One region of the Faecalibacterium sp. OF04-11AC genome, then DNA from elsewhere that is predicted to be linked to it. Evidence: a T-box and tRNA genes for the amino acid it is inferred to sense, from the RefSeq annotation. Region 1 holds a T-box; the other holds one or more tRNA genes.
The links. A T-box is a leader RNA that pairs with one kind of tRNA and senses whether it is charged. The one in region 1 lies ahead of tyrS (tyrosine--tRNA ligase), so its partner is inferred to be a tRNA-Tyr.

Region 1 (24,150 bases):
CGCGCCGTGGTTCGTACCGGCCTGCACAAGGGTTTCCGTATGATCGGCATTCAGCGTGGCTACAACGGCCTGCTGAACGGCGAGTGCTTTGAGATGAACCTGCGCAGTGTCTCGAACATCATCTCGGCAGGTGGTACCATCCTGTATACTGCCCGCTGCCTGGAGTTCAAGACCAAAGAGGGTCAGGATAAGGGCGCTGCAAAGTGCCGTGAGCTCGGCATCGATGCTCTGGTCGTCATTGGTGGTGACGGCTCTTACCGTGGTGCCCGTGAGCTGGCACACCGCGGCATCCCGATGATCGGCCTGCCCGGCACCATCGACAACGACATTGCCTGCACCGATTACACCATCGGTTACGATACCGCTATGAATACCGCACTGGAGATGATCGACAAGCTGCGCGATACCACCCAGAGCCATGATCGCTGCAGTGTGGTCGAGGTCATGGGCCGCAACGCCGGTTACATTGCACTGAACGTCGCCATTGCTTCCGGCGCTATGGCGGTTCTGCTGCCGGAAAAAGAGTTCGATATGCAGCACGATATTCTGGATAAGATCGTGGAGACCCAGCGCACCGGTAAGCGCCACTTCATCGTCATCGTGGCAGAGGGCATTGGCCACTCGCAGGAGATCGCCAACGAGATCCAGGCCCGCACCGGCATTGACACCCGCGCCACCATTCTGGGCCACGTCCAGCGCGGCGGTTCTCCCACTCTGCGTGACCGCGTGAACGCTTCTGCGATGGGTTATCATGCAGTCTGCCTGCTGGAACAGGGCAAATACAACCGCATCGTCGGTATGAAAGGTGAACACCTCGTGGATTACCCCGTGGATGAAGCTCTCGAAATGACCAAGAGCCTTGATCCTGTGCTGATTGACGTTTGCAATACCATTTCCATCTGATATTTCATTCAGAAGAATACGAACTTGAAGAACTCCAGAGCCTTTCTGGGGTTCTTTTTTTGTTGTCTTGAAGCTGCGATTGCAAGATGGATACAAAAATCCATGCCCGATTCTATCAAAAATAATATCGGTATATCGCTATATAATTCGAATATAACAATTTGTATTTTTCAGTTATTGATTTTAAATCAACAATCAGAGCTCAAATCCGACATCCAGAACGCGAAAAATACAGGTTGTATTGAAACACCAATTTCACGCAATAATTGAGTAGTTTTGTCTGCAACTTCAAAAAATCGGCACCGCGATGCAGAACGTTTTTCTTCTGTCTTGGGGCTGAAAAAGAGGGCCGGTTGTGGTATAATACACTGGTAAAAGAGAGTATTTTCAAAGGGAGAAGGACACCATGTTGGAACTGGAACAGGCAAAGCAGCGTGTGCAGGAGCTGCGCACGGTCATTGAAAAAAACAACCGCCTCTATTACGATCAGGATGCCCCGGAGCTGGAAGATTTTGAATACGATGCCCTGACACGAGAGCTGAAAGAGTTGGAGGCTGCCTATCCGGAGCTGGTCACGCCCGCTTCTCCTACGCAGCATGTGGGTGGTACACCCAGCGGGCGCTTTGCCAAGGTGACCCATGCGGTCAAAATGGAAAGCCTGCTGGATGCGTTTTCCTATGACGAACTGCGCGACTTTGACCATCGCGTCCAGGAAGCCGGTGTCATCCCGGAATATGTGGTCGAGATCAAAATTGATGGTCTTTCCTGTAGCCTGGAATATGAAAACGGCGAGCTGGTTCGGGCTTCTACCCGTGGCGATGGTGTTGTCGGTGAAGATGTAACGGCCAATGTCAAAGCCATCCGCCGCATCCCGAAGCATTTGGAGGGAGCTCCAGAGTTTCTGGAGGTGCGTGGTGAGGTGTACATGCCCCACGAAGCATTTCAGAAGCTCTGCGCAGAGCAGGAGCTGCAGGGTGCTGCTCCGTTCAAAAACCCGCGGAACGCAGCCGCCGGATCTCTGCGCCAGAAAGACGCAAAGATCACCGGGAGCCGTGGCCTTTCCATCTTTATCTTCAATGTTCAGCAGATTCGCGGCAAGGAGCTGACCACCCACGCCGAAAGTCTGGATTACCTCAAGAGTCTGGGCCTCCCGGTCTCGCCGCGCTACCACGTCGTTCATGATATTGAGGATGCCATCGCGGAGATCGAACAGATCGGCCAGAATCGTTCCAAGCTCGATTTTGATATGGACGGCGCGGTCATCAAGGTCAACAATTTCGCACAGCGCGATTTGATGGGCTCCACCAATAAATTCCCGCGCTGGGCCATTGCGTTCAAGTACCCACCGGAGGTCAAGGAAACGGTTCTGCGCAGCATTGATGTGGCGGTTGGCCGCACCGGTGTGTTGACGCCCACCGCCTGTTTTGACCCGGTTTTCCTCGCCGGCACCACCGTTGCCCGCGCCACTCTGCACAACGAGGATTTCATCAAACAGTTTGGCCTCTGCATTGGCGACACCATTCAGGTGCGTAAGGCGGGCGATATCATTCCGGAAGTCATCGGTGTGACCAGTCATGCAGAGGATGCAGAGCCTTATCAGATGCCGGAGATCTGCCCCTCCTGCGGGGCACCGGTCGTTCATCTGGAAGATGAAGCCGCCCTGCGCTGTGTCAACCCGGAATGCCCGGCCCAGGCTCTGCGCAACCTCATTCATTTTGCATCCCGTGATGCCATGGATATTGATGGCCTTGGCACGGCAGTTGCCACCCAATTGGTTGAAAAAGGTCTTGTCCACTCAGCGGCAGATATTTATACTCTGACGATGGAGCAGCTGCTGACACTGGAAAAATTCAAGGAAAAGAGTGCCGCCAATCTGCTGCAGGCCATCGAGCGCTCCAAGCAGAACAATCTGGACAAGCTCCTCTTTGGCTTTGGCATCCGCAACATCGGGGATAAGGCCGCCGCTTTGCTGGCAGAACATTTTGGCTCCATGCAGGCCATCCGGGAAGCCACCATCGAAAGCATCAGCGAGATCGACGGCTTTGGCGGTGTGATGGCCCAGAGCGTAGTGGAGTTCTTCGCCAAGGACGGAACCACCGATCTTATCCACCGCTTGGCCGACGCGGGCGTTAACATGCAGTGGAAAGGGGAACCCAAGGGTGACAAGCTGGCCGGGAAAACACTGGTGGTCACCGGCACACTGGAAACTCTTTCCCGTAACGAGGCGGAAGCTCTTATCGTGAAGAACGGCGGCAAGGCCAGCGGCTCTGTTTCCAAAAAGACTTCTTATGTCGTAGCGGGTGCGGCAGCCGGTTCCAAACTGACCAAGGCGCGATCCCTGGGGGTGACCGTCCTGACAGAAGCGGAATTCCTTGCCATGCTGGAAAATTAAAATTCAAATCAAATCTTGCAAGCAGCCTTACCGTGGAAAGTGCTCCACCGTGGGGCTGCTTTTTTGCTGCGGTTCTAAATGCAAGCCTGCCGCCATACAGTGAGGACAAGAGGACTAAAAATCCAAAATCGTCCGGAAAGGGGAAATAAAAATGGACGAGTATTACCGCGCGATTCAGTCTCTGCCCAGCTGGCTTTCCCGGCCGCTGGCAGAACTCCCGGTTGAACTGGCAGAGCAGGTCCATGAGATTCGGCTGCGGGTGGGCTGTCCGGTGCAGATGACCATTTCCGGCGTTCTCTGCACGTCGGCCTGCGTCCCGGCGCTCCGGCAAATCGTGTTGACCCAGCTGCAGATGGATGAGATTTTCCTCACGCTCTGCGATGGCTCCGTCCACACCCATCAGGCGGAAGTCGCCCAAGGGTATGTCACCCTGCCAAATGGCTGCCGGGCAGGTCTTGGCGGACGCTTTTTTCTGCATCCAACACAGGGCGCGGTTTTGCAGCAGCTCCACTCAGTCAACCTCCGCATTGCCCGGTGGAAATGGATCACTTTACCAGAAGAACTGCGCAGCCTGCTGGAACAAAGGCTGACGGGGGTGCTTTTGATCGGCGAGCCGGACAGTGGCAAAACCACCCTTTTGCGCAGCATAGCGCAGGCACTGGCCGCACGGGACAAAACCGTCTGCGTCATTGATGAACGCCGGGAAATCTGCCCGGGAGCCACCGTTCCTTACGAGCAGAAAACCATGGCCGTTGATGAAATTTCAGGCCTGCCCAAGGCAATGGCTGTCCAGATGGCTTTGCGCACCCTCTCGCCCCAGTTTATCCTGCTGGACGAGCTTGGCGGCACGGAAGAAGTCCGGGCGCTGGAACAGGGAATGTTCAGTGGTGCCGCTATTATTGCCACTCTCCATGCCTCTAGCTGGGAAGAAGCATTCTGCCGTCCACAGCTGCAGGAGTTCCGAGCCTGCGGGGCGTTGCAGGCTGCCGTGCTGCTTCGTGGCCGGGATCATCCGGGTCAGGTTGCCGCGGTGCGGATATTATGACGGCTTTACGGCTGGTGGGCACATTCTTTTTGGTGGTGTGCGGCTGGTGCGCAGGGGATGCCGTCTGCATCCGCACGCAGGAGCATCTGGAAGCACTCCGGCAAACCATTGCGCTCCTGGAGGAGATCGAGCAGGAGATCACATTCCGCCGGGCTGACCTGAACATGCTGGCGAAAAAGTTACAGCGTGAGCACAAACTCTTCTGCTCCGCCAAAATGATTCAGACAGCCATTCCACCGCAGAGTTTCTCTCCGCAGGAAGCCGCCTGCTTTGCGGAGTGCTTTTCCGCCCTTGGCCATACGGAAGCAGAACAGGCGTGCAGCAGGCTGGCATTTTATCAAGAGCGCTTCCGCAGCTTTTGCAGCAGCAGGAAAAAGCCGCACAGAGCCGCCTGGTGCTTGCCCCGAAACTCGGGATACTTCTTGGACTTACGGCAGCCATTCTCCTTTTTTAAAGCGCAAAACTTCGTTTCAAATACAGGGAGGAAACCGGGCAATGGAAATTGATCTCATTTTCAAAATTGCGGCCATCGGCATCATCGTAGCGGTGCTCAACCAGTTGCTGATCCGTTCCGGCCGGGAAGATCAGGCCATGATGACGACATTGGCCGGGCTCGTGGTAGTCTTGTCCATTCTGGTCAAGCAGATCAGCGCATTGTTTGTCACCATAAAATCTTTATTCGCACTATGAGCCTTGCTCTTTCCAGCCTTGCCATTGCCGTGCTGGCGGCAGTTTTGTATGCACTGTTCCAGAAAAGCGCCCCGACTTTTTCACTGCTGGTTTCCATGGCCGCGGCCTGATTTTGCTGGCCCGGGTCGGGAGTGCCGCGCAAAGTGTTCTTTCCGGGCTTGTCCGGTTGGAGCAACGCGCCGGCGGAGATGCATACGGCTGTCTGCTGCGCTGTACGGGCATCGTTCTGCTGACCGACTACGCACGGACGCTCTGCGAGGAAGCCGGAGCGGAATCGCTGGCATGGTGCGCTGCGCTGGCTGGGCGGCTTTTGGTGCTGGCGGCGGCGTGGCCGCTGCTGGAAGAGATCGGACAACGGATCTGGAGTGTTCTTGGATGAAACAACATGGATTCAAAAAGCTTCTTTTTGCCCTTTTTCTGGTCTGGACAAGCCTCTGCATCATTACCCCGGCGGCACTGGCTCTGGACGAAACAACTCTATCCGGCATCCCCGGGGCAGAACAGTGGCAGCCTTACCTCGAACAAAGCCCGGTAAGCATTTCGGATTTTGCGGATGCCCCGCTCGACGCCTTAAAAAAGCTCTTCCACGGTTCCATGGCAGCTGCCTTGCAGGAGACACTGCGCGGCAGCACGGATGCGCTGTTATTTTTGCTCCTTGCTGCGCTTTTGTCTTTTCTGACAAGTGAGACCACCAACGGCGAACTGCTTGATCTGATCGCGGCAGGTGGGTGCGGTGTTCTCCTCTGGAGCAAGCTCCTCACGCTTGCGGAACAGCTCTGTGCACAGATGGGAGAGTGGCGCGGCTTTTTGCTGGGGTTTCTCCCGGTCTATGCCGGAGTCCTGACCATGGGTGGGGAAACGGCAGCAGGCAGCGCGGCCAGCGGATTTTTTCTGACGATCCTCTGCTTTCTGGCGCAGTGCCTGACAGCATTTGTCCGGCCCTTGCTGCAATGCTATCTGGCTCTCAGCATGGCCTGCTGCATCAGCACAGATCACGGGCTTGCCGCTTTCTGCCAAAGCACAGGCGCTTTGCTGCGCCAGGCACTTCATTGGGCGGGGAAGTTTCTGGCACTTTTGCTGGGGTTGCAGCGGGTTACAGCATTGCAGCTGGACCGTGCCGCGCTCCGCACAGGCCAGCTTCTGGCCGGGAGCGTCCCCATTGTAGGGCAGACTTTAAGCGATGTTTCAGAAGCGTTTCTCGCAGGAATCCAGCTCTTGAAAAGCGGCCTCGGCCTTGCGGCCATTGCGTTTCTTGGGGCGGAATTTTTCCCGCTGTATCTCGGCATGATGCTCCAGCTGGCTCTTTTGTTCGGATGCAGCCTGTTTTGCAGCCTGACAGGGAACATCCGCTGTAAGGCCTTACTGGATTGCTTTGCCGAAGCGGTCCGTTGTATGGCGGCAGCAACCGCGCTTTTCTTTGGATTATTTATAATGGGAACGGTATTTTTGTTTCTTGCGGGAGGTGGGTAAATGCAGCCGTTGGAACGGGCCGTGGCGATTTTCTGTATCGCCTGTATCTGTGCAGAGCTGACCACGCAACTGGCGGGCAGCACATGGGCCCGGCGGTGCATAAAAGCCGTGGCAGGGCTATATATTCTAGTAGTGTTTGCCCGCACCGTGCCGCAAGCCCATGTGCAGCTCCGGGCGCTTTTAGTTCCAGTGCAGGAGCCGGTTTCCATTGCATCGCCCGAAACGGCCATTTTAGCGCAGACGCAGGCGCAGCTGGAACAGACACTCGCGGAACAGTGGTGCACGAAAACCGGGAGAGAAGCTTCGGTAGCCGTGATGCTGAAAGAGACCGATTCGGTTGTCGCTATTTGTTCCGCACAAATGACGCTCCCGGCAAACTGTACCGCGGAAGAACGGCAGCAGGCAGGTGCCTTTTTGCAGGAAAAGCTTCAGCTGCTGCCGAAACAGATCCGGATCGCTGCAGCGGGGGAGGAAACACCATGAAGCCAGAACTTTCGGAACTGAGGAAGTGGCTGCAAACCCTGCTGAAAAAGCAAAACCGTGCACGGCTTGCATTGGTTCTGGGCTGCATCGCCATGGCGCTCATTTTGCTTTCAGAGTTGTTCCCGGCAAAAGCCCCGGCGGCACCGCAGGCTGTATCTCCGGAGGAGGGTACTTACAAAACACAGCTGGAGCAGCAGCTGACAGAGCTGATCGAGCAGGTACAGGGAGCAGGAAAGACCACTGTGATGCTCACACTGGAAAGCGGGGAGGAGACCGTTTATGCCTTGGACACGCTCTCGGGACAGACCCAGACGCAGCAGACCCATGTGCTGCTGGACGACGGGACCGCACTGGAACAAACTGTTTATCTACCGACCATCTGCGGTGTGGCGGTCGTCTGCGAGGGCGGCGGAGATGTCCGGGTCGCCTCCCGCATCACAGAGCTGGTAGGTGCCCTGCTGGATGTTCCGTCCAACCGCGTCTGTGTGGAGCAGCGCCGTACCCGAAACTGATTTGTATTTGCGATTTGTATTTGCAAGGAGGAACGAACATGAGAGCCACTGCAAAAAGTACGACCCGCAAGGCCACTGCCATTACATTGGCCGCCGCTCTGGTGGTAGCAGTTTACCTTAACTGGCAATATTCCCGCACCGGAGTCAGCCTGAATGAAGATGCTGTCAATGTTTCAGCCGCTGTGGTCGAGACAGAAGAGGAGGCTGTTGCGGCTTCTCCCATCACGGATGGGTTGATGACGGAAGCAGAAGCGGTTTCCAGTGCCAACAAGAATTACGGCGAGGCACAGCTTGTCAGCGTGGCAAACGACTCCGGCTCCAAATTTTTTGAAGAAGCCCGCCTCAAGCGGGAAAAAGCCCACGATGCCGCACTGGATACCATCCAGAAAACGCTCAAAAGCTCCAACCTCTCCGCCGAGGAAAAGAAATCCTACGCGCGGCAACTGACCGGAAACCTGGAAGACCTCAATGCGGAAAATGAGATCGAAACGCTGGTCAAAGCCAAAGGCTTCGCGGACTGCCTGTGCTTTTTGCAGTCCGGCCGGGCTGATCTGACCGTCATGACCTCCGGCGACGCTCTGACCGCCGCGCAGGTGGCACAGATCCGGGACATCGTTTTGAGTAAAAGCTCTGTGACCGCCCAGAATATCACTGTGGTAGAAGTGAAGTAAGGTGTTGTGAAAATGCAGAAAGAATGGTATAATAACAGTAAGCATTCAATGGCAGGGAGAATTCTCTGCACAGACCAAAACAAAATAGAATGAGCTTGCGCTCATTTTGGATGGAGGACCATAGAATGGAATTACAGAATATGGATCTTAGAGGCGGCAGCCTGCAGATTTCGACCGAAGTCCTGGGTAAGATTGCGCGTTGTGCCGCATTGGAAGTAGCGGGCGTTGCAGAAGTTTCCTGCGGCAGCCAGAACCGGAAAGTAAAAGACTTTTTGGAGCGTGCTAACGTGCAGTCTCCTGTTACGGTAGAAATGCGGGATGGCACGGCTGAGATTACCCTGCATCTCGTCGTCGCATTCGGCGCGCGCATCCCCTCCGTGGCGGAAAAGGTGCAGGAAAACGTCAAAACAGCCGTCCAGAACATGACGAACGTCACCGTCAGCCGTGTAGACCTTGTGATCGCGGGCCTTGCTCCGGCACAGGATGCCGCAATCGACTGATCAACCCCCAAAGAATGTGAATAAAAACAAAAGCAGGGCTTCTGCGGCTGTGGCTGCGGAACGCCCTGCTGCGAGAGGAATATTATGGATAAAATTTTGCCCCGTCGTGAAGCCCGCGAAAACGCCTTTCTGCTGGCATTTTCTCAGACCTTTGGTGATATCGCTCTGGAAGAAGCACTCGATAACCACGCAGAGTGCGACGAAGAGCATCCTGTGGATGTGTTCGGTCAGCGCCTGCTGCGCGCTTACTACGGCCACTCGGCTGAGGTGGATGACCTCATCCGTGACCATCTGCGCAACTGGACCATGGAGCGTCTGCCCCGTGTCAGCCTGACCGTGCTGCGTCTTGCTCTGGCAGAGATGCTGTACGGCGACGAGAAAAAGCCTGGCGTTGTCATCAACGAGGCGGTTGAGCTGACCAAGAAATACGGCGCGGACGAGGACTACCAGTTCGTTAACGGTCTGCTGGGTGCAGTAGCCCGCGAGAAAGGGCTCGATGCTGCCGATGCGATGGAGTCTGAAGAGCTGTGAGCTGTTACACACTTGGAATCGACACAAGCAACTATGCAACCTCTCTGGCCGTTTTTGATACAGCCGGAGAGGTTGTTTGCGCAAAGAAGCGGTTTCTCCCGGTCAAGGAGGGCCAGCTTGGGCTGCGCCAGAGTGATGCGTTGTTCCACCACACGGTAGCACTCCCGGAAATGCTGGGAGAGCTTGGTCATGAGTTTGATCTGACCCAAATCGCAGCGGTGGGTGTCTCCCAGAAACCGCGTCCGGTGGAGGGAAGTTATATGCCCTGCTTCCTGGCAGGCGTCAACGCGGCCACGGCCTTTGCGCTGGCCCGGGGCATCCCGCTCATCCATACGACACACCAGCAGGGCCATGCGGCCGCCGCGCTTTTTGCTGCGGAGGGGGACAAACTGTTCCGCCAGAAAGTGCTGCTGTTTCATATTTCCGGCGGCACCACCGACCTGCTGCTCTGTGATGAAGTCCGACGCATCGAGACCCTTGGCACCAGCACAGACCTCTATGCCGGACAGGCTGTGGATCGGGTGGGTGTCAAACTGGGCTTTGGCTTCCCGGCGGGTGCGGAAGTTTCTCACCTTGCGGCAAACTGTACCGAGCCTATCAAGCCAAGATCCAGTGTCCGAGGGATGCAATGCAGCCTCTCCGGGCTGGAAAATCAGTGCAATGCCCTGCTCAAAGAGGGCAAAAGCCCGGAGTATGTCTGCAAGTACTGCCTGCTCTGCGTGGCCGATACCGTTGTGAAAATGACAAAGGCGGCCCAGAAAGAATATCCCGGGCTCCCGGTGGTCTGCGCCGGCGGCGTGATGAGCAGTGATATTATCCATGCCTGGGTGCAGCAGCGTCTGCCCAAGGTCTACTTTGTGCCGGGACAGTACTCCAGCGATAACGCCATTGGAGTTTCGATCCTGGCGGCACGGGAGGCCGGATTATGGCTGAAGTGATCTCGGTTTCCGCCCTGAACCAGTATGTTAAAACACTTCTGGATGCAAACGACATTTTGTTTGATCTGGCTCTGCGAGGTGAGATCGCTAATTTTGTGCAGAATTCCCGGAGCGGACACTGCTATTTTTCCCTCCGGGATGAGGCCAGCAGTGTGAAAGCGGTCATGTTCCGCTCGGACGCGCGGCGGCTTGGCTTCCGCCCGGAAGAGGGAATGAAAGTCATCGTCCGCTGCCGTGCCACCCTTTATGAGCGGGATGGTGCATTTCAGGTCTATGTCAACGATATGTTTCCGGATGGCATCGGCTCTGCACAGCTGGCCTTTGAGCAGCTGAAAGCAAAGCTGGAACAAGAGGGCCTGTTTGCTCCAGAGCACAAAAAGCCGCTGCCTGCTTACCCCAAATGCATCGGGATCGTTACCAGCAAAACGGGAGCTGCGCTGCAGGATATCCGCAACATCATCTCCCGCCGCTGGCCTGCGGTGCGGCTGCTGCTCTGCCCGGTCAACGTGCAGGGCTTTGAAGCCGCCAAAGAGATCGCTGCCGCCATCGACCGGCTGGATAAAAGCGGGGAAGTGGACACCATCATTGTGGCCCGTGGCGGCGGCAGTCGGGAAGACCTCTGGGTCTTCAACGCGGAGATCATTGCCCGGGCAGCTTACCGCTGCAAAACGCCCCTCATCAGTGCCATCGGACACGAGATCGATTTCACGATTCTGGACTTTGTTGCAGATCAGCGTGCGCCTACCCCCTCGGCAGCAGCAGAGCTGGCTGTACCAGACAGGGCGGAACTGGCGCGCAAATTATACAACCTGGAACAAAATATTCAGAATATAATGCAAAACCAGCTGAAAATATGCTATAATGAGCTTATGCAGGCGGAGCAGACGCTTTCGCCGGAAGCGGTACGCACTCCGCTGACCGCTCGGCGGCAGAGCCTTGCTGCACGGCAGGAGCAGCTTCAGCAGGCGATGCAGCAAAAGCTCCGTAACAAAAAAGAGCAGCTCGGCCACGCCGCGGCCCTGGCTGGCTCCCTGAGCCCTTATCAGGTGCTGGCCCGCGGCTATGCCATGCTCTACGATAAAAACAAAAAGCTCTGCACCGCGGATTCTCTGCGTGCAGGAGATACGGTCACTGTGCGGGGAGCTGCAAAACTTGCACATTGCACAGTCATCTCCGTGGAGGAACAAGATGAGAGCACCCAAAACCTTTGAGGACGGGATGGCCCGTCTGGATACGATTTTAACCCAGATGCAAAGTGAGGATACCACACTGGCCGAATCGGTCAAGCTGTACGCGGAAGCGGCCTCACTGATGGAATATTGCAGAGCGACGCTGGAAAAAGCCTCTCTGCAAATCGACGAGATCGACGCAAAACGCAGCGCGGCAAAGCCCGCTGCAGCCGACGATTGAAGGAGGAAGTCCATATGGATTACGAAAAGCAGTATCATGAATATCTTGCCCGGGTCAACCGTGCACTGGAAGCCGCCTGCAATACCTACCTGCCGGAGGAATCCGAGGTCTGCCGCGCGGCCCGCTACAGCCTGATGAGCGGCGGCAAGCGCATCCGTGCGGTACTGGTGCTGTCCGTCTGCGATATGCTCCATGGCAATGCCGAGGCAGCCGAGCAGTTTGCGGCGGCGGTCGAGATGCTGCACTGCTATTCTCTCATCCATGATGACCTGCCCTGCATGGACAACGATGACCTGCGCCGCGGCAAACCCTCCTGCCACAAGGCATTTGGAGAAGCCACTGCCATGCTGGCCGGCGATGTCCTGCTGACGGAAGCATTCAACGCCATTGCACACGCTCCGGCTTCGGCTGAGATCCGTGTCTGTGCCGCACAGGCACTGGGCATGGGGGCTGGCAGCCACGGTATGGTCTACGGCCAGGAGCTGGACCTCAAATATGAGGCACTTGCCGCCACCGAAGAACAACTGCGCCTGATCCACCGCCACAAGACGGGTGCGCTCATCAATGCTGCCATCCAGATGGGTGCCGCCGCCGCACAGGCAACGGAACAGCAGAGCAAAGAGCTGGAAGACTATGCGTACGGCATCGGCCTGGTGTTCCAGATCGTGGATGACGTGCTGGATGTAGTCGGCTCACAGGAGCAGCTGGGCAAGCCCATTGGCAGCGATAGCGAGAACGGCAAGACCACGTTTGTGACCCTGTTTGGCACAGACGGCGCTATGGAGCTGGCCAAGAAATTGAACGACGAGACCTGCGCTTCGCTCCACCGGGAGTTCGGGGAGAAGAGCGCGTTCCTGGTGGAGCTGGCCAGGGAGCTTCTGGTCCGGCGCAGCTGAGGAAATACACAAGAAGGTGGACAAAACATGCAATTGATCAAAGATCTGTTCTCGGTAAACGAGATCCTGACCGTATCGCTTCTGGGCTGGTTTGTAGCCCAGGTGCTCAAGACGATCATCAATTTTATCCTGCTTGGCAAATTTCAGCTGGAGCGGATGTGGGGCGACGGCGGTATGCCCAGCGCACACAGCGCGACCGTTTGTGCAATGGTCATCGCAACGGCACGCAGCGCGGGAGTCGGCTCCTCGATCTTTGCAGTTGCAAGTGTTGTCGCCATTATCACCATGCACGACGCCATGGGCGTGCGGCATGAGACCGGCGAGCAGGCCAAAGTGTTGAACCAGATGATCGAGCAGTGGATCGACATCAGTGAGCAAAATTCGCCGTTTTTGCAGAACATGCACCTGAAAGAGATGGTCGGCCATACACCGCTGCAGGTGGTGGCAGGCGTTCTGGTCGGTGTTGCGGTAGGGCTCCTTTACCCGATGAGCCCGGTGTGAGAATTTTCAGGAAGAAAAATGAGAAGGACGTGGAGCTATGAATTTTCCTTTGCTCGAAAAAATTTCACAGCCTAGCGATTTGAAAAAGCTTTCGAGCGGGCAGGTCAATCAGCTGTGTGAAGAGATCCGGGCATTTCTGCTGGATCATGTTTCCAAAACAGGTGGACATCTCGCTTCCAACCTCGGTGCGGTAGAGCTGACCGTTGCATTGCACCGCGTATTGGAAACGCCGAAAGACGAGATCGTGTTTGACGTCGGTCATCAGTGCTATACCCATAAACTGCTGACCGGCCGCCGGGAGGGCTTTGCCAAGCTGCGGCAGCTGGATGGCATTTCCGGTTTCCCCAACCCAAAAGAGAGCGTCCATGACGCCTTTGTAGCGGGTCACGGCAACACCTCGCTCTCCCTGGCTATTGGCATGGCCTGGGCCAGGAAACTGCGGGGGGAGCCGGGCCATGTGGTTGCCGTCATTGGCGATGGCTCGTTCACGGGCGGCATGGTCTACGAGGGGATGAACAACATTGGCGGGCTGGATAACCTGCTGGTGGTCCTCAACGACAACAAGATGTCCATTTCCAAAAACGTTGGTGCGCTGGCACGGTATTTCAGCCATCTGCGCACCACGAGCCGTTACATTGATGCAAAAGAGAACGTCCGGACGTTTCTGGATGGGGTCCCCGTGGTCGGTCCGCCGATCAAATCCGCCATTCAGGGCGGTAAGAGCATGGTGCGCCGGGCCATGTACCATTCTACCATGTTTGAGGATATGGGGTTTCATTATTTCGGACCCATTGACGGCCATAACGAAGCAGAGCTGGAGCGCGCGCTGCGCGCCATCTGCAGCCAGCCCGGCCCCCATTTCCTCCATGTTGTGACCAAAAAGGGCAAGGGCTACGCCCCGGCAGAGGCAAACCCCGGCAACTTCCATGGCGTTTCGACCTTTGATTTGGTTCACAGTATCCCGGACCCGGAGGTAGCTCCGAAAGAATCGTTCTCGACCGTGTTTGGCAACCTGCTCAATAAGCAGGGAAGTGAGAATGAGAAGATCTGTGCCATTACCGCCGCCATGAAATACGGCACTGGCCTGCAGTTCTTCTACCATACGCACCCCAAGCGCTTTTTTGATGTTGGCATGGCAGAACAGCACGCTGTGACTTTTGCGGCCGGTCTGGCCAGCCAGGGAATGCTCCCGGTGGTGTGTATTTATTCCACATTCCTCCAGCGTTCCTACGATCAGATCATTCATGACGTCAACCTGTTGAAAGAGAATGTGGTCTTCGCCATTGACCGTGCCGGTTTTGTCCCGGCCGATGGTGAGACGCATCAGGGCATCTATGACCCGGCATTCCTCAGCCAGGTTGGGATGCCCATCTATTCTCCTTCCAACTATGCAGAGCTCAAATACTGGCTCCCCATTCTGCTGAGCAATGAGATGCAGGGCCCCCGCGCCATCCGCTACCCGCGCGGCGGTGAGAGCAAGGCATTGGCGCAGTATGGCTGCTCAGGTAAGGAGTACGATCACCTCTACACTGCGCCGGGCGCAAAGATCGTTCTGGTCAGCTATGCGGACGAAGTGGAGGACGTACTGAACGCGGCAAAGCTGCTGGGCGCGGAAAACATCCCCTGTGATGTTTACAAGCTTGTGAAGATCTTCCCCTTTACGGAAGAACTCATCCGCGAGATCATGCGGTATGACGTTGTTCTGATGGCGGAAGAGTGCGTCGCCTGCGGCGGCATTGGAGAGCATCTGGAAATGGCCCTGCAGCACGCCGGATGGAACGGCAGATACATTCACACAGCGGTGGAGCAGCTCTGCCTGCCCCATGCCACGGTGCCCCAGATCAAGCAGGTGACCGGGCTGGATGCGGAGCATCTGGCACAGGCGGTGCGGGAGGCCGTACAGGCCCCGGAAGCGAAAGGAGAGGCCAAGGTTTGAAAATTCGATTGGACCAATATCTGGTGCAGCACGGACTCATCCAGAGCCGTGAGCGCGCCAAAGCCATGATCATGGCAGGTGTTGTCTTTGTCAACGAGCAGAAAGTGGACAAAGCCGGTGAAATGATCAAAGAAGATGCCAAAGTGGAAGTGCGTGGCCATGATATCGGTTATGTCAGCCGCGGCGGCTTGAAGTTGGAAAAAGCTATGCAGTGCTTCCCGCTGACCCCGAATGGAAAAGTCTGTATGGACATTGGTGCCTCGACCGGCGGTTTTACCGATTGTATGCTGCAGAACGGTGCGGTCAAGGTCTACGCGGTGGATGTTGGCTACGGCCAGCTGGCCTGGAGCCTGCGCACCGACGAGCGGGTGGTGAATATGGAGCGGACGAACATCCGCAATGTTACCCCTGATATGCTGGAAGAGCCCATTGAGTTTTTCAGCGTGGATGTCTCGTTTATCTCACTGCATCATATTTTCCCGGTGGCACAGGCTATCACTACGCCGGACGCCATGGGTGTCTGCCTGGTCAAGCCTCAGTTTGAGGCTGGCCGCGAGAAAGTTGGCAAGAACGGTGTCGTGCGTGACCCGGCTACCCACCGCGAAGTGCTGCACAATGCCATGGGCTACGCAGCCGCCAACGGGTTCAAAGTATGCGGGCTGGATTTCAGCCCCGTCAAGGGCCCTGAGGGCAACATTGAGTACTTGATGTTTGTACAGAAGAGTGAGCAGCCCGGCGTTCTGGATGATTCTGTGGCCGAGCAGGTGGTTGCTGCAAGCCATTCCACGCTGGACAAATAAACTGGCAGGAGGAAACGCCGTATGACCGTTATGATCTCCCCGAACCCTGACAAACAGTTGGCGGATGTCATTGCTGTGCGTGCCGCGCAGATCCTGCTCAACCATGGTTCCCATGTCCTGATGTGGGAAGAACTGCAGGCCAGCTGCAACACCATGGGCGTTTCTTACCTGCCGGAAAAAGAGTGCCTGCAGCAGGCAGACGTCATCCTGACCATTGGCGGCGATGGCACTATCCTGCACGAAGCCAACCTCACGCTGGAGTACAAAAAGCCCATCCTCGGCGTCAACCTGGGCCGCTGCGGCTTTCTGGCCACCTGTGAGGTGGACGAAATGGAAACAAAGCTGGCGGCGGTTGCCAGGGGTGAGTACTCGCTGGACAGCCGGATGCTGCTCTATGCGCGGGTGCTGGGAGAAGACAACTGGAAAGGCCACGCCCTGAACGATGTTGTCGTGACCAAGGGCCGTTTGCAGCAGGCTATTGATTTCAGCATTTACTGCGATGATATTCTGGTAGAACATTACCGGGGCGACGGTGTCATTGTGGCCACGCCCACAGGTTCCACAGCCTATTCGCTGGCCGCAGGCGGGCCTATCCTGGACTCCCGGACCAAGGGCATTGTGGTAACGCCCATCTGCCCCCACAGCCTTGCCAGCCCCGCTATGGTATTCGCACAGGAGCGCAAGATCAACATTTGTGTCGGGCAGGTGGCAGATGATGAGGTCTTCCTCAGCTGTGACGGGGTCTCCGGCTACCCTATGCGGGCAGGTGCAACGGCCGAGATCCGCCTGTCCAACCAGATCGTACAGCTCATCACATTTGGAAACGCCGACCAGTTCCAGGCCATTGACCAGAAACTGCGGAGCAGACGATAACGAAAGAGGGATTGCGTATGAACCGAACCACTTCCGGAGACGCCAAAGGGAAAGCCGAGCGTCAGCAGACGATTCTGCGGCTGATTCAGGAGCATCCCATCAGCCGGCAGGAGGTATTGCTGGAGCACCTGCGAGAAGAGGGCTTTGCTGTCACGCAGGCTACCATCTCCCGGGATATCCGGGAGCTTTGCCTGGTCAAAGCAGCCACCAGTGATGGCTACCGCTACGTTTCCAGCCACAATGAGAGCCTGAACCCTAAAATGCAGGGCCGCTTTGAAACGATCTTTCACGAGTCGGTGCTGGGGGTAGACTATGCCGGCCATGTAGTGCTGGTAAAATGCTACTCCGGCATGGCAAATGCTGCCTGTGAGGTGTTTGACGCACTCAAATGGAAGAATGTTGTCGGTACCCTTTCCGGTGATGATACGTTCCTCATTGTGGCGCGTTCCGAACGGGATGCCAAAACCATCTGCAATGAGCTGACCCACCACATCGGGCAGCACTAACAAGAAAAGGGTAGGGCAGGAGAACAAAGCATGTTAAGCAGCCTGCAAATTGAAAATGTGGCCGTCATCCAAAAGGCCAATGTCCATTTTGAAAAAGGTCTCAACGTCCTCACGGGCGAGACGGGCGCGGGCAAATCCATTCTCATTGATTCCATCAACGCCATTCTTGGCAACCGTACCTCCAAAGATCTGGTGCGTACCGGTGCTGCAAAGGCGGTGATCCGGGCGGCATTTGAAAATGTTCCGCCTGCTGTGCTGGACAGTCTGGAAAAAGCCGGGTATGAGCGCTCTGAAGCACTGCTCCTGAGCCGTGAGATCACCGCTGAGGGCAAGAGCACCTGCCGCATCAACGGGATGCCTGCCACCGCAGCGATCCTGCGGGAGTTGTGCGGCGGGCTCATCAACATCAACGGCCAGCACGATTCCGTTGGACTGTTGAACCCGGCCCACCACGAGAGCATTCTGGACGCCTATGCCCAGAATCGTACCGAGTATCAGGAGTATTATGCCGTTTATCGGGAGCTGGTCAAGATCAAGCGGGAACTGGACGCTCAGATTACGGACGAGAGTGAAAAACAGCGCCGTATCGACCTGTTGAGCTATCAGGTGCAGGAGATCGAAGATGCCGCGCTGACCGCCGGGGAGGAGCAGACGCTGGAAAGCCGCCGCAAGGTGCTGTCCAATGCTTCTACCATCCGGGACCGCATCGCGCAATGCTATGCGCTGCTCTCCGGTGACGATGAGACACCGGGTGCTGTCGATCTGTTGGGGGAGGCCTCCAATGCCGTGGACGCGGCCGCCCAGCTGGACGGCGAGCTCTCGACCAGTGCCGGGCAGCTGCTGGACCTTTACTACAATGCAAAAGACGCTGCTGCAGACCTGATCGGCCGTCTGGACGCCTATGAGACCAATGACGCCGAACTGGATGAGATCGAGCAGCGCATTGATCTCATTTATAAACTCAAACGGAAGTATGGTGATACGGTCGAGGATATCATCGCGTTCGGGCAGAAAGCCCGGGAGGAGCTGGAACTGATCCAGTCTTCCCAGGAGCGGGTAGAACATCTGCAGGCAGAGCAGCATCGGCTGTACGTTCTGGCTCGGGAAAAGGCAGAGACACTGACGCAGACCCGCCTGAAAGCCTTTGAAGAGCTGAACAAACGAATCTCTGGGACACTGGACTTCCTTAACATGCCCGGTGTGCGGATGACTCTGCACCACGCCCGCGGGCCTCTGGCCAGCCACGGGCAGGACAGCATCGAGTTTTATATCTCCACAAACCCCGGCGAAGCGCCCAAACCGCTGGCGAAAATCGCCTCGGGCGGTGAGCTGAGCCGCATCACGCTGGCCATCAAAAACGCCATGGCAGACAAAGACGCTGTGCCGACCGTCATTTACGATGAGATCGACAGCGGCGTTTCGGGCAAAGCAGCCAGCCGCATTGGTGAGGTACTGCGCCAGAGTGCAGAGGGACATCAGATTCTGTGCATCACCCACACGGCACAGATCGCGGCTCTGGCGGACTGCCACCTGCTGATCCAGAAAAACATCGCCAATGAGCGGACCTATACCGAGATCCATCCGCTGGATGAAGACGGCCGCGTGGATGCACTGGCGCATCTCATCTCCGGCGACCATGTGACGGAGCTTTCTCGTGCCAATGCCCGCGAAATGCTGGAACAGACCCGGAATGGGCGTTGACAACCCGCTTTTCGTGTGATAAACTAACCCTTGTGAAAAGCGATGACGGGAATAAGTACCCTGAACGGTTCTGCCCAGAGAGGCCCCGGTTGGTGCAAGGGACGTGCAGAACAGCAGGCGAAATACCTCCCGGAGCTGCAGGCTGAACGAATTTTCCAGTAGGTTGCGCCGCGTGCGAGCGTTACAAACGCAGGAGTGTTCTCCGTCTCTGAGGAGTGCACTCGTGAGGCCGTTTCCGTGAGGGAGCGGCAAACAGAGGTGGTACCGCGATTTTTCTCGCCCTCTGCCAAATTTCACGTTTGGCAGAGGGCGTTTTCTTTTCCCTCTGCCCCAGAAACAGGAGGATTTTTCTATGACTTTGTACGAAGAACTCAAAGCCCGCGGCCTGGTGGCGCAGATCACTGACGAAGAGATCATTGACCTCATCAACAACGGCAAGGCAACATTCTACATCGGCTTTGACTGCACCGCTGACAGCCTGACCGCCGGCCATTTTATGGCCCTGACCCTGATGAAGCGGCTGCAGATGGCCGGCAACCGCCCCATCGCCCTGATTGGCGGCGGCACCACCATGATCGGCGACCCCTCCGGCCGTACCGACATGCGCAAGATGCTCACCAAGGAGGACATTGCCCACAATGCTGCCTGCTTCAAAAAGCAGATGGAACATTTCATTGACTTCTCTGAGGGCAAGGCTCTGATGCTGAACAACGCCGACTGGCTGCTGAACCTGAACTACGTGGAGCTGCTGCGTGAAGTGGGTGCCTGCTTCTCCGTTAACAACATGCTCCGTGCCGAGTGCTACAAACAGCGCATGGAGAAAGGCCTGTCGTTCCTCGAGTTCAACTACATGATCATGCAGAGCTACGACTTCTACTACATGTTCCAGCACTACGGCTGCAATATGCAGTTTGGCGGCGACGATCAGTGGAGCAATATGCTGGGCGGTACGGAGCTTATCCGCCGTAAGCTGGGGAAAGATGCCTACGCTATGACCATCACCCTGCTGACCGATTCTCAGGGCAAGAAGATGGGCAAGACCGCTGGCAACGCTGTCTGGCTCGACCCCAACAAGACCAGCCCGTTCGAGTTCTACCAGTACTGGCGCAATGTCGGCGATGCCGATGTCATGAAGTGCATCCGGATGCTGACGTTCCTGCCTCTGGAGCAGATCGACGAGATGAGCACCTGGAAAGACGAGCGCCTGAATGAGGCTAAGGAGATCCTGGCCTATGAGCTGACCAAGATGGTCCACGGCGAGGAAGAGGCTGTCAAGGCCCAGAACGCCGCCCGTGCTCTGTTCAGCGGCGAGGCTGACACCGAGCACATGCCCACCACCCAGCTGACGGACGCGGACCTGAACGATGGCTCCATCGGCATCCTGACCTTGATGGTCAAGGCCGGTCTAGCTGCCTCCAACGGTGAGGCCCGCCGCCTCGTCACCCAGGGAGGCGTCCTGGTGGATGGCGAAAAAGTTTCGGCTCCCACGGCCAGCTTTACCGCTGAACAGCTGGCAAAGGGCATCGTCATCAAAAAGGGGAAAAAGGTCTACCACAAAGTGACGCTGTAATAAGCCCCGCAAGGCCTGTCGATTTGATCGTAAAAAGCCCGGAACGGTTTTCTCGTGTACGGAGAAGCCGTTCCGGGCTTTCTTTTTGCCTGTAAAATTTTTAATGAAGCAGATCCGGGAAGTTACAGTTCGTATGCTTTCTTCAGGGCTTCATAGGCGGCATCTTCGTTCTCCGCCCGCACCAGCAGGGAGATATCCAGATCGCTGGTGGTGATCAGCAGCACCTCAATGCCTGCCATGGCAAGGGCATTCAGAGCACGGGCGGCCACACCGCAGCTGGTGACCATCTCTTCGCCAAACAGGTTCAGCTTAGAATAGCCCACGCTGATGAGGGGAGCCGCTTTAGCGTCCTTATCCAGATTGGCTGCCGAAATGGCTTTCATCACCAACGGCAGGTCACTGCTGGATGCCGTAAAGCTGAAATCCATCGTGGTGCCATGGGGAGCACTCTGACTGATCATATCCACCACAACGCCTGTGTCGGCAAAGATCTGCAAATAGCGTGCCAGGCTGTTGCCTTTGAACTCGACATCCTGCACGCTGATCATCATGAGGCTTGGCTCGATGCTGATTTTGGAAACACCGTACATAAGAAAACCCTCCATTCTGCCCTTGCGGGCCTCAGCGGAGAAACATGTGACATCTGGCTCACATTTCCGCGATCATATCACTCATATTGTACAGCCCCGGCTCCTTTTTCGCAAGATAAACAGCCGCATTGATGGCTCCATTTGCAAAAATACTGCGGGAATAGGCGGTGTGCTTGAGGGTGATGACCTCGTCCGGGCCGCAGAACAGTACCTCGTGGTCGCCCACGATGCTGCCGCCGCGCACCGAGCTGATGCCGATCTCTTTCGGGTCACGCTTCTGGCGCACAGAGGAACGGTCATAGACGTAGTGGTAAGCGCCATCGTTCTCCTCATTGATCGCGTCTGCCAGCATCAGGGCCGTGCCGCTGGGGGCATCCAGCTTGTTGTGGTGATGCTGTTCCACGATCTCCACGTCGTAATTCACGCCCAGGATGGCCGAAGCACGCTTGCACAGCTCCGACAGGACATTGATGCCCATGGACATGTTGGCGCTCTTGAACACCGGGATGCTGCGGGACAGCTGCACCACCTTGAGCTGCAGCTCTTCGGAAAGGCCCGTGGTGCAGACCACGATGGGCAGCTTGTGAGCCTCACAGTAAGGCAGGGCCTTTTCCACGGCAGCAGGGGAGCTGAAATCGATGATGACATCGCCCTTGCCCTCCAGCTTGTCCAGACTGTCATACACGGGAATGCCGTTCTGCTCGCCGTCTTTCACATCAATGCCGGCAATGACGCGGCAGTCCTCCCTCTGGGCGATCAGGTCGCACAGCACATGGCCCATCCGGCCGCCAATCCCCTGAATGATAATATCCGTCATGGTTTTTACCTCTTTTTCCTGCAATGCAGAATACGGCAAAATGCCCGGAAGAATCCTCTCGCCGGGCATCTGCCAACGTGTGTTATTCTTTGATCAGACCGGCTTCCACCAGAGCCTGTTCGATCTTGGTCTTGTGCTCATCGCTGGGCTCCACCAGCGGCAGGCGGCACTCGCCTGCGTTCCAGCCCAGTACATTCATAGCGTACTTGACCGGGATGGGGTTCACCTCGCAGAACAGAGCCTCGCACAGGGGCAGCATTTCCAGCTGCAGGGCGCAGGCCCTTGCCGTATCTCCCTCAAACCATGCCTTGCAGCAGTTGTGTACCAGCTCCGGCTTGACGTTGGAGACCACGCTGATAACGCCCTTGCCGCCCAGAGACAGCAGGGGAACCACCTGATCATCATTGCCGGAATAGAGGTTCAGGTCATCGCCGCAGAGCTGCGCGATCTTTGCCACCTGAGAAATGTTGCCGGAAGCCTCTTTCAGGCCGTTGATGAGCGGATGCTTGCTCAGCTCCAGAGCCGTTTCCGGCGCAATGTTCAGGCCCGTGCGGGAGGGCACGTTGTACAGGATGACCGGGATGCCTCCGGCTTCGGCCATGGAGGTAAAGTGAGCCACCAAACCCGCTTGGCTGGTCTTGTTGTAATACGGGGTCACCAGCAGCAGGGCATCCGCGCCGCAGGCAGCAGATTTTGCCGCCAGTGCACAGCCGTGATCGGTATCGTTGGAACCTGCACCTGCCACGACGGGGACGCGGTGGTTGACCGTATCGACCGTGAATTTGATGGCAGCCAGCTGCTCCTCATCGGTCATGGTAGAGCACTCGCCGGTGGTGCCGCAGATGACAACGGCGTCCGTTCCCCGTGCGATCTGATCCTCAATGATACGGCCCAGCTCGTCAAAATTGACACTGCCGTCCTCATACATCGGGGTGATAATGGCGACAGCCGCACCCGTAAAGACAGGATTCTTCATGCTAAAAAACTCCTTTGCAGCGCATTGTGCGCAGATTAGTCAAAATAGCCCTTGGCAGCCAGCAGCTCTGCCAGCAGGACAGCGCCGCCTGCAGCACCGCGCAGGGTGTTGTGGCTCATGCAGGCAAACTTGTAATCAAACAGGGTGTCCTCCCGCAGGCGGCCAATGCAGACAGCCATACCGTTCTCGGTATTGCGGTCCAGCTTGGGCTGCGGACGGTCCGCTTCCTCAAAGTAGTGCAGGAACTGTTTGGGAGCGCTGGGCAGGTTGAGCTCCTGTGCGGGGCCGCGGAAATTTGCCCAGGCCTCGAGCATCTGCTCTTTGGTGGGCTTTTTATCAAAGCTCACAAACACGGCAGCGGTGTGGCCATCGGAGACCGGCACGCGGAAGCACTGCGCCGTGATGGTGGGCTTCTCTGCATTGACGATCTCATTGCCCTCAATGTGGCCCCACAGCTTCAGCGGCTCGCGCTCACTCTTCTCTTCCTCACCACCGATATAGGGGATGACATTGTCGATGATCTCTGGCATCCGGTCAAAGGTCTTGCCTGCGCCGGAAATGGCCTGATAGGTGCAGACCAGCGCCTTGTTGACGCCAAAGTCTTTCATCAGGGGATGCAGGGCAGGCACATAGCTCTGCAGGCTGCAGTTGGACTTGACCGCGATAAAACCGCGCTTGGTACCCAGACGTTTGCGCTGTGCCGGGATGATCTCAATATGGTCAGCGTTGATCTCCGGCACGACCATCGGAACATCCGGGGTAAAGCGGTTTGCACTGTTGTTGGAGACCACCGGGCACTCTGCCTTGGCATAGGCCTCTTCCAGCGCCTTGATCTCGGCTTTGGGCATGTTAACGGCGCAGAAGATAAAATCGACCTGAGAGGCGACTTCTTCCACGTTGGAAGCATCCAGCACCACCATCTTCTTCACGCTCTCCGGCATCGGGCTGGTCATAGCCCAGCGGGGACCGACTGCATCTTCATAGGTTTTGCCTGCACTGCGGCCGGAAGCGGCCAGCGTGGTCAGTTTGAACCAGGGGTGATTCTCCAGCAGCGTAACAAAACGCTGACCGACCATACCCGTTGCACCAACAATGCCCACTCTATACTGTTTTTCCATTTCCAGTACCTTTCCTTTCAAAAAGACAAATTTACACAAGCGCCGCTTGCAAAGCAGACACGAATGCAATATAATAAAGACTGTCTATACAGATTTTATGATAACATTGATACGGCATTCGTGTCAATCATCGGAAAGGCAAATGCATTCATGTTAAAAAAAGATTTTTGGTATGATTTACCCAAAGAGCTCATTGCACAGGAGCCCGCAGACCCCCGCGACTCTGCACGGCTGATGGTTCTGAGCCAGAAAGACGACAGCATCCAGCACCGGATCTTCCACGACCTGCCCGAATATCTGGAGCCGGGCGACCTGCTCGTC
Region 2 (6,624 bases), on a different contig from region 1:
CCCAGCAGACCGTTCCGCAGCTGTTCCAGTGCTTCCGGCGTAGCTCCTTTCATGCCCGAAACGCTGTCCAACATTGCATCCGTCAACTGCTCTGCCGTGATCGTTGGGTGCTGCACATCCTGCCCTTTGGTCAATTCGGTGAACATCTTCTCGGCCGCTTTCTTGCTCATGGCTTCCTGTTCGGCGTAATGGCTCCCGATGCCTTTTTTGATTTCCTTGACCGCCGCCATGAAGTACATCTCGATATCATCAAGATCACCTTGGTATACTGGCTTTCTCCGAAGGCTGATGTCCTTTGCGGCTTTGGCTGCTTCCGGGGTCTTGACCTTTGTGCGCAGCAGGGTGCTCAATGTCGTGAGCATGGCATTCTGTGCCGCAATACCGGACGCAAAGGTATCATCAAAATACTGCGCTATGCGGTAAGTAAGCTCTGCGAAGCGGGCATTTTCCAGCAGCAGATTGACCACCTCTGTATTGACACGCCCTGTGTAGAGGTTCTTTGCAGCTTCTACGGACAAGCCCAGTTCGGCAATGTCGTAATTTTTGCGGTCGGGGATGTTGGTTTCTCCCAGCAGAAAATCCGTAGACACGTTGAACAGCCTTGCAATCTTCAGCACCTGCTCATGGGTCAGGGTTCCTTTTGCGCCACTGATAAAACGGTTGATGGTGCTCTTGGAGCAGCCGAGTTCCTTAGCAAGTTCTGGTTGGCTGATGTTGTGCTCTTTCATCAAGTCCGCAAGACGGATGTTGGATGGTGCGGGCAGATATTCCTGTGCCATGTGGTCGGCCCTCCTTTTTGAGCTTTTTCCTCATTATAATACGCTCTGCCGTTTTGTTCAATATACGGTTTTCTCTCTGCCCTTGCTGTTGCAGTCCTGCAACCAGTGAGGGCATTTTTCTTTTTCCGTTGCAGTTCTGCCGCTTTTTCGCCTTTCCTGCAAAATTTTCCGTATATTCAGGCAGGAAGCAAAAAAACACCAGAGTTCCCACGCTAGGGACTCTGGTGCAACGCATAACACCGCCCTGCCCGGTGGCCGCAGGGTGCGGGGATTCGTGGGCATCGAGCCGCTTGTCCACCCCTGTCCGTAAAAAGTGCATTTTTTTACGGAAGAAGTTCGTACAACCTGTACGGTCTGTACTTGTACGCACCTGTACGGCAAATTGAAGCAGATTAAAACGTGCTATCGTTTATATTTTGGATTTCCGTACGTCGTACGAACCGTACAGGTTATTTGAAGTCCGTACGCAATTTTTTCAGATGCGTACGGAGCAATCAAGTTCGCATTGTGCGAACTTGATTGTAGCTCTCCCGCAGGAGACGTTCCCCCTCGGAGAGTCCTCGAAGAGCCCACTACACTTTGCAGCCCATAGGGATGAAAGTGTTATAGTGGGTTATTACACTTCCGAAGAAGTGCATCTTCGTTCCCCGTCACCTCTCGATGAACCTTGAAAGGAGGGATGCCCTTTGGCAAGAAACGATGGCGTTGACCGCACCAGTGTCCGAAATCTCGCCGTTTCGGACAAGGCCGTTGGCAACACCCAGCAGCACAATGAGCGTGAAAAGGACAGCTATCGGAACCCCGATATTATCCCCCAGCGCGCTGCATGGAACGTCCACTTCAAAAAGCCAACCGCCAGCTACACTGACCTGTTCGCCCAACTGGAAGCCGCCGGAACCATCTCCACGCGCGGCTTGAAGCCGGATGCCACCCATTATTGCGAGCTTGTCTTTGATGTCAACTCGGCCTATTTTGACAATCACGGTGGCTACGAGTTCGCCAAGCAGTTCTATGAGAATGCCTACAAAGCAGCCGTTCAGATCGTGGGTGGTGAGCAGTATATCCTCTCGGCAGTCATGCACGCCGACGAGATCAACCGCGCCATGACCGAAGCATTAGGCCGGGAGGTCTACCACTACCATCTCCATGTGGTCTATGTACCTGTCGTGGAAAAGCAAATCCTGTGGTCGAAACGCTGCAAGGACAAGGCACTGGTCGGCACAGTCAAGGAGACCGTCATGCAGGTCAGCCGGAGCAAGAAGTGGGCATCCAAGCCCCTGCTGGACGATGCTGGAGAGCCCGTCCTGCAAAAGAACGGCAAACCAGTCCTGAAGAAGTCGTACAGCATCCTGCAAGACGATTTCTTCAACTATATGCACAATGCCGGGTACACCGATGTAGAGCGCGGCGAGCGCGGCAGCACCGAAGAACACCTGACCGTCACCCAGTTCAAAGTCCAGCGGGAGCAGGAACGGCTGGACACCCTGACCGCTCAAGCCGACCAAAAGGCGCAGTCGCTTGCCAAAACCAGTCAGACCCTCTCCAAAAAGGAGAAGGAACTTGCCGCTGTGCAGAAAAAGGCCACGCTCACGAAAGAAGCTCTCATTCATGCGCGTGATCTGGATTATATCGGCAAGCGCACCTTTCTCGGTAACTACTCGCTGACCGAAGAAGAATTCTCCAAGCTGAAAAAACAGGCCGACCACGGCTATATGATGGATGTGGAGAACCGCCGCTTGAAAGAAGAACTTTCCACCGCCAAGAAGGAAGCCATTCGTTGGAGCAACAAGTACCACGACCTGTGGTACGACGTGAAACCCTATCTGGATGCTCTCCACCGTGCGCCCGAACTGGTGCGAGGCTTTCTGGAAAAGATTCTTGCCCCCAAGCAGGAGCGCACCATAAATGTGCCGCAGCGAAACCGCAAGCGTGGGCAGGATATGGAACTTTGATTTTCGGAGGATACCATTTGAACAAAAAGAAGAAGTCGAACAAATCCGGCTACCCGGATGAAGCAATCAAGACCCTTGCACGTTGCTTTTATCCCTCCATGGTTGAGTTTTTCAACAGCGAGGAAGGCCAGCGTGAATATGAGAAGTGGCTGAAAGAGCAGGAAGCACTACAAGCCTTGCCTGTTGCCGCATAAAAACAGCAGGACGCTCCCAGTAAAGGGAACGCCCTGCCTTATATAGATGTATCTTACCGAGGTGTGTCCAGTTGGGCACACCTCTTATTTTTTGCCCTTAATCTTCTAGCCCGTGGTTCCCAGCCACATTCCGCAGGTATTCTTCTGGCTCACCGTTCAGAATCAGCGCTGCATACGCCAGCGGGTCGTTATAGATTAGGTAGTCCAGTTCCGTCTGCTGCGCCATGGTCACATCCAGTGCATCCTCGACCCCGGTGCAGTCGATAGAGATCTTGCACCCATCCCGGAGCAACAGCTCCACACACCCGGTGTCCATGTTAAACTTACAGGCTCTTGCATCGTACTTCATAATCATACCCTCCAAATCTTGTGATTGTCTTACGGTCTATGACAAGGTATCGGAGTTTTGCACCGTCCACGGGAACCTTCATTGCTGTACCCAAAGAAAACGAAAAATCCGAACCCTTCTCCAATCGGAAACAGGTTCGGATTTTTCTTGTTTGGTGGGCGCGGGTGGATTCGAACCACCGAAGCTGAAAAGCAGCAGATTTACAGTCTGTCCCCATTGGCCACTCGGGAACACGCCCATATTCTTTTGAGTGCCCGGCCAAGCCGGATGACTCAATTATTTTAGCATGGGCGGCTGGTTTTGTCAACTGCTTTTTGCAAATTTCGCGGTACTTTTTTGCAGAGAAAATAAAAACCGCCCGGCAGAGCAAAAGCCGGGCGGGGAAAAGGAAGAAAAACGCGCGTTGAAATGGCAGGCTTACAGGATGTCGATGTACTCGCCGGCCAGTGCCTTGTTCATGCTGCGGACGGCGCAGAACTTGCCGCACATGGAGCAGGTGTCGCTGTGGTCGTCTTCGGGCAGGCGGGCATCACGGATGGCCTTGGCGGTCTCGGGGTCGATGGCGCAGGCAAACTGTGCGTCCCAGTCCAGCACCCGGCGGGCGTCGCCCATCTTGTCGTCGATGTCGCGGGCATGGGGGATGCCCTTGGCGATGTCGGCGGCGTGGGCGGCAATTTTGGACGCCACGATGCCCTGCTTGACGTCATCCACATTGGGCAGGGCCAGATGCTCTGCAGGAGTGACATAGCACAGGAACGCTGCACCGCTGGCGGCAGCCACGGCACCGCCGATGGCTGCCGTGATGTGGTCGTAGCCGGGGGCAATGTCGGTCACCAACGGCCCAAGAACGTAGAACGGTGCGCCCATGCAGATGCTCTTCTGCACCTCCATATTGGCGGCGACCTGGTTCAGAGGCACATGGCCCGGGCCCTCCACCATGACCTGGACATTGTGGGCCCAGGCGCGTTTGGTCAGCTCGCCCAGACGCACCAGCTCTTCGATCTGGCAGACATCGGTGGCGTCGGCCAGGCAGCCGGGGCGGCAGGCGTCGCCCAGAGAGATGGTCACATCGTGCTCTTCGCAGATGTCAAGGATCTCGTCAAAGTGCTCGTAGAACGGGTTCTCGTTGCCGGTCATGCACATCCAGGCAAACACGAGGGAGCCGCCGCGGCTGACAATGTTCATCTTCCGCTTATGCTTGCGGATCTGGTCAATGGTCTTGCGGGTGATGCCGCAGTGCAGGGTGACAAAGTCCACGCCGTCCTCTGCGTGCAGGCGGACCACATCAATGAAATCCTGTGCCGTCAGGGTGGCCAGGTCGCGCTGGTAGTGGATGACAGAGTCATACACGGGCACCGTGCCGATCATGACAGGGCACTCGTGGGTCAACTTCTGGCGGAACGGCTGGGTGTTGCCATGGCTGGAAAGATCCATGATGGCCTCGGCACCCATGTTGACGGCGCTCATCACTTTCTGCATCTCGATGCTATAATCCTTGCAGTCGCGGGAGACGCCCAGGTTGACGTTGATCTTGGTGCGCAGCATGCTGCCCACGCCCTCGGGGTTGAGGCAGGTGTGGTGCTTGTTGGCGGGGATGGCCACCTTGCCCTCCGAGACCCACTGCCGGATCTCTTCGGGAGTGCGGTACTCTTTCTTGGCCACGACCTCCATTTCGGGGGTCACGATGCCCTTGCGGGCGGCGTCCATCTGTGTGGTGTAAGTCTGCATACGATAAATCCTCCAAGTTGAACTCTCTCGATTTATTCCTGAATGGCGTCCGGTGCGCCGTTCATCCATGTAAAAATGTCCTTGCCGCCCAGCGTGTGATCCAGCGGGCCGGAGCCAGCGCCCAGATCCAGCCCGGCGGAAAGGGCGGCGGTGATGTAGCCTTTGGCCCGCGCGATGGCCTGCGGCAGGGAATACCCCTTGGCCAGGTTCGCCGCAATGGCGCTGGAAAGGGTGCAGCCGGTACCGTGGGTGTTGGGGTTTGCGATCCGCCTCCCCGCGAACCAGGTCTCGGTGCCGTCGGCCTCCACCAGTAGATCATCCGCGTCGGTGTCGCTGTGGCCGCCCTTGAGCAGTACGGAGCAATCGCAGTCAAACGCGATGGCGCGGGCGGCGGCCAGCATCTCTTCCCGGCTGTGGATGGGACGGCCGGAGAGCACTTCGGCCTCCTGCCGGTTGGGGGTGATGACCTCGGCCAGCGGGAACAGCTGCTCCCGCAGGGAGCGGACGGCGTCCGTTTCCATCAGGCGGGAGCCAGAGGTGGCCACCATGACGGGGTCCACCACGATGTGCCGGGCCTGATAGAAACGCAGCCGCTCGGCGATCGTCGCAATGAGCGGGGCGGAAGATACCATCCCGATCTTGACGGCGTCGGGGCGGATGTCGGTAAACACCGCGTCGATCTGCTGTGCGAGGAAAGCAGGGGAAACTTCAAGGATGCCGGAAACGCCGGTGGTGTTCTGGGCCGTCAGCGCGGTGATGACGCTCATGGCAAACACACCGTTCAGGGTCATGGTTTTGAGATCAGCCTGGATTCCGGCGCCTCCGCTGCAATCGCTTCCTGCGATGGATAATGCGGTCTTCATGAAAAATCTCCTTTGCATGAATTTTATAGCGCGGCAAAAGGTGGTGCCCCCAATTTGCCGCGGACTCCTCCAGCCGCCTTTGGCGGCAGCCCCCTCATAGAGGGGGCCTTTCTGCCTCCCTCCCTGAGGGAGGTGTCATCGCGCGGGCGATGACGAAAGGAGTTACAGTTTCCGGACCATCTCGCGCAGCTCTCTGCACGCGGCTTCGATATCCGGCTGTGCAAAGATGGCACTGATGACGGCGATGCCGGCCTCTCCGCAGCCGGCAAGCTGGAGCAGGTTCTCCCTGTGGATGCCGCCGATGGCCACCACCGGGATGGGAACACTGGCGCACACATCCGCCAGCACCTGACGGGAGATCACGTTGGTGTCCGTCTTGGTGTGGGTGGTAAACATGGCCCCGCAGCCAGATAGTCGGCCCCGTCCGCAAAAGCCTTTTTGGCCTCCGCCACATTGTGGGCCGACACGCCGATGATCTTGTCCGGGCCCAGCAGGCGGCGGGCCTCGGCGGCGCTCAGGTCGTCCTGCCCCACATGCACGCCGTCCGCACCGCACAGCTTTGCCAGCGGGACATTGTCATTGAGGATGAACGGGACATGGTACGCTCTGCAGAGGGCGGAAATTGTTTTTGCCTCGGCCAGCATATCGGCGTCGTCCAGGTGCTTTTCCCGCAGCTGAACGCAGGTGGCTCCGCCTTTCAGGGCAGCTTCCACCTGCTGGGGCAGGGTCTGTCTGCCGACCCAGGCGCGGTCTGTCACG

Region 2: it encodes a tRNA-Tyr, which carries the amino acid that the T-box ahead of tyrS (tyrosine--tRNA ligase) is inferred to sense. The anticodon was not compared.

Annotation. Positions count from the first base shown of each region.
Region 1 covers NZ_QTVP01000004.1:76,172-100,321, forward strand. Annotated here, with positions in the region: gene pfkA (6-phosphofructokinase) at 1-903, shown strand, start outside; gene ligA (NAD-dependent DNA ligase LigA) at 1,310-3,295, shown strand; gene DXA70_RS03195 (ATPase, T2SS/T4P/T4SS family) at 3,447-4,340, shown strand; gene DXA70_RS03200 (hypothetical protein) at 4,355-4,846, shown strand; gene spoIIIAC (stage III sporulation protein AC) at 4,836-5,030, shown strand; gene DXA70_RS14055 (SpoIIIAC/SpoIIIAD family protein) at 5,197-5,409, shown strand; gene DXA70_RS03215 (stage III sporulation protein AE) at 5,637-6,500, shown strand; gene DXA70_RS03220 (hypothetical protein) at 6,501-6,983, shown strand; gene DXA70_RS03225 (stage III sporulation protein AG) at 6,980-7,495, shown strand; gene DXA70_RS03230 (SpoIIIAH-like family protein) at 7,534-8,166, shown strand; gene DXA70_RS03235 (Asp23/Gls24 family envelope stress response protein) at 8,277-8,666, shown strand; gene nusB (transcription antitermination factor NusB) at 8,751-9,197, shown strand; gene DXA70_RS03245 (glycoprotease) at 9,194-10,135, shown strand; gene xseA (exodeoxyribonuclease VII large subunit) at 10,123-11,346, shown strand; gene xseB (exodeoxyribonuclease VII small subunit) at 11,324-11,545, shown strand; gene DXA70_RS03260 (polyprenyl synthetase family protein) at 11,560-12,441, shown strand; gene DXA70_RS03265 (divergent PAP2 family protein) at 12,469-12,942, shown strand; gene dxs (1-deoxy-D-xylulose-5-phosphate synthase) at 12,980-14,878, shown strand; gene DXA70_RS03275 (TlyA family RNA methyltransferase) at 14,875-15,678, shown strand; gene DXA70_RS03280 (NAD(+)/NADH kinase) at 15,700-16,551, shown strand; gene DXA70_RS03285 (arginine repressor) at 16,569-17,057, shown strand; gene recN (DNA repair protein RecN) at 17,088-18,758, shown strand; T-box leader at 18,792-19,045, shown strand; gene tyrS (tyrosine--tRNA ligase) at 19,111-20,328, shown strand; gene DXA70_RS03300 (ACT domain-containing protein) at 20,451-20,918, opposite strand; gene dapB (4-hydroxy-tetrahydrodipicolinate reductase) at 20,977-21,735, opposite strand; gene dapA (4-hydroxy-tetrahydrodipicolinate synthase) at 21,818-22,711, opposite strand; gene asd (aspartate-semialdehyde dehydrogenase) at 22,747-23,829, opposite strand; partial or broken gene queA (tRNA preQ1(34) S-adenosylmethionine ribosyltransferase-isomerase QueA) at 23,980-24,150, shown strand, end outside.
Region 2 covers NZ_QTVP01000026.1:63-6,686, forward strand. Annotated here, with positions in the region: gene DXA70_RS10835 (helix-turn-helix transcriptional regulator) at 1-779, opposite strand, end outside; gene DXA70_RS10845 (plasmid recombination protein) at 1,466-2,731, shown strand; gene DXA70_RS10850 (hypothetical protein) at 2,749-2,925, shown strand; gene DXA70_RS10855 (DUF6061 family protein) at 3,023-3,274, opposite strand; tRNA gene DXA70_RS10860 (tRNA-Tyr) at 3,427-3,512, opposite strand; gene thiC (phosphomethylpyrimidine synthase ThiC) at 3,692-5,002, opposite strand; gene thiD (bifunctional hydroxymethylpyrimidine kinase/phosphomethylpyrimidine kinase) at 5,035-5,865, opposite strand; gene DXA70_RS15530 (thiamine phosphate synthase) at 6,028-6,261, opposite strand; gene thiE (thiamine phosphate synthase) at 6,225-6,624, opposite strand, start outside.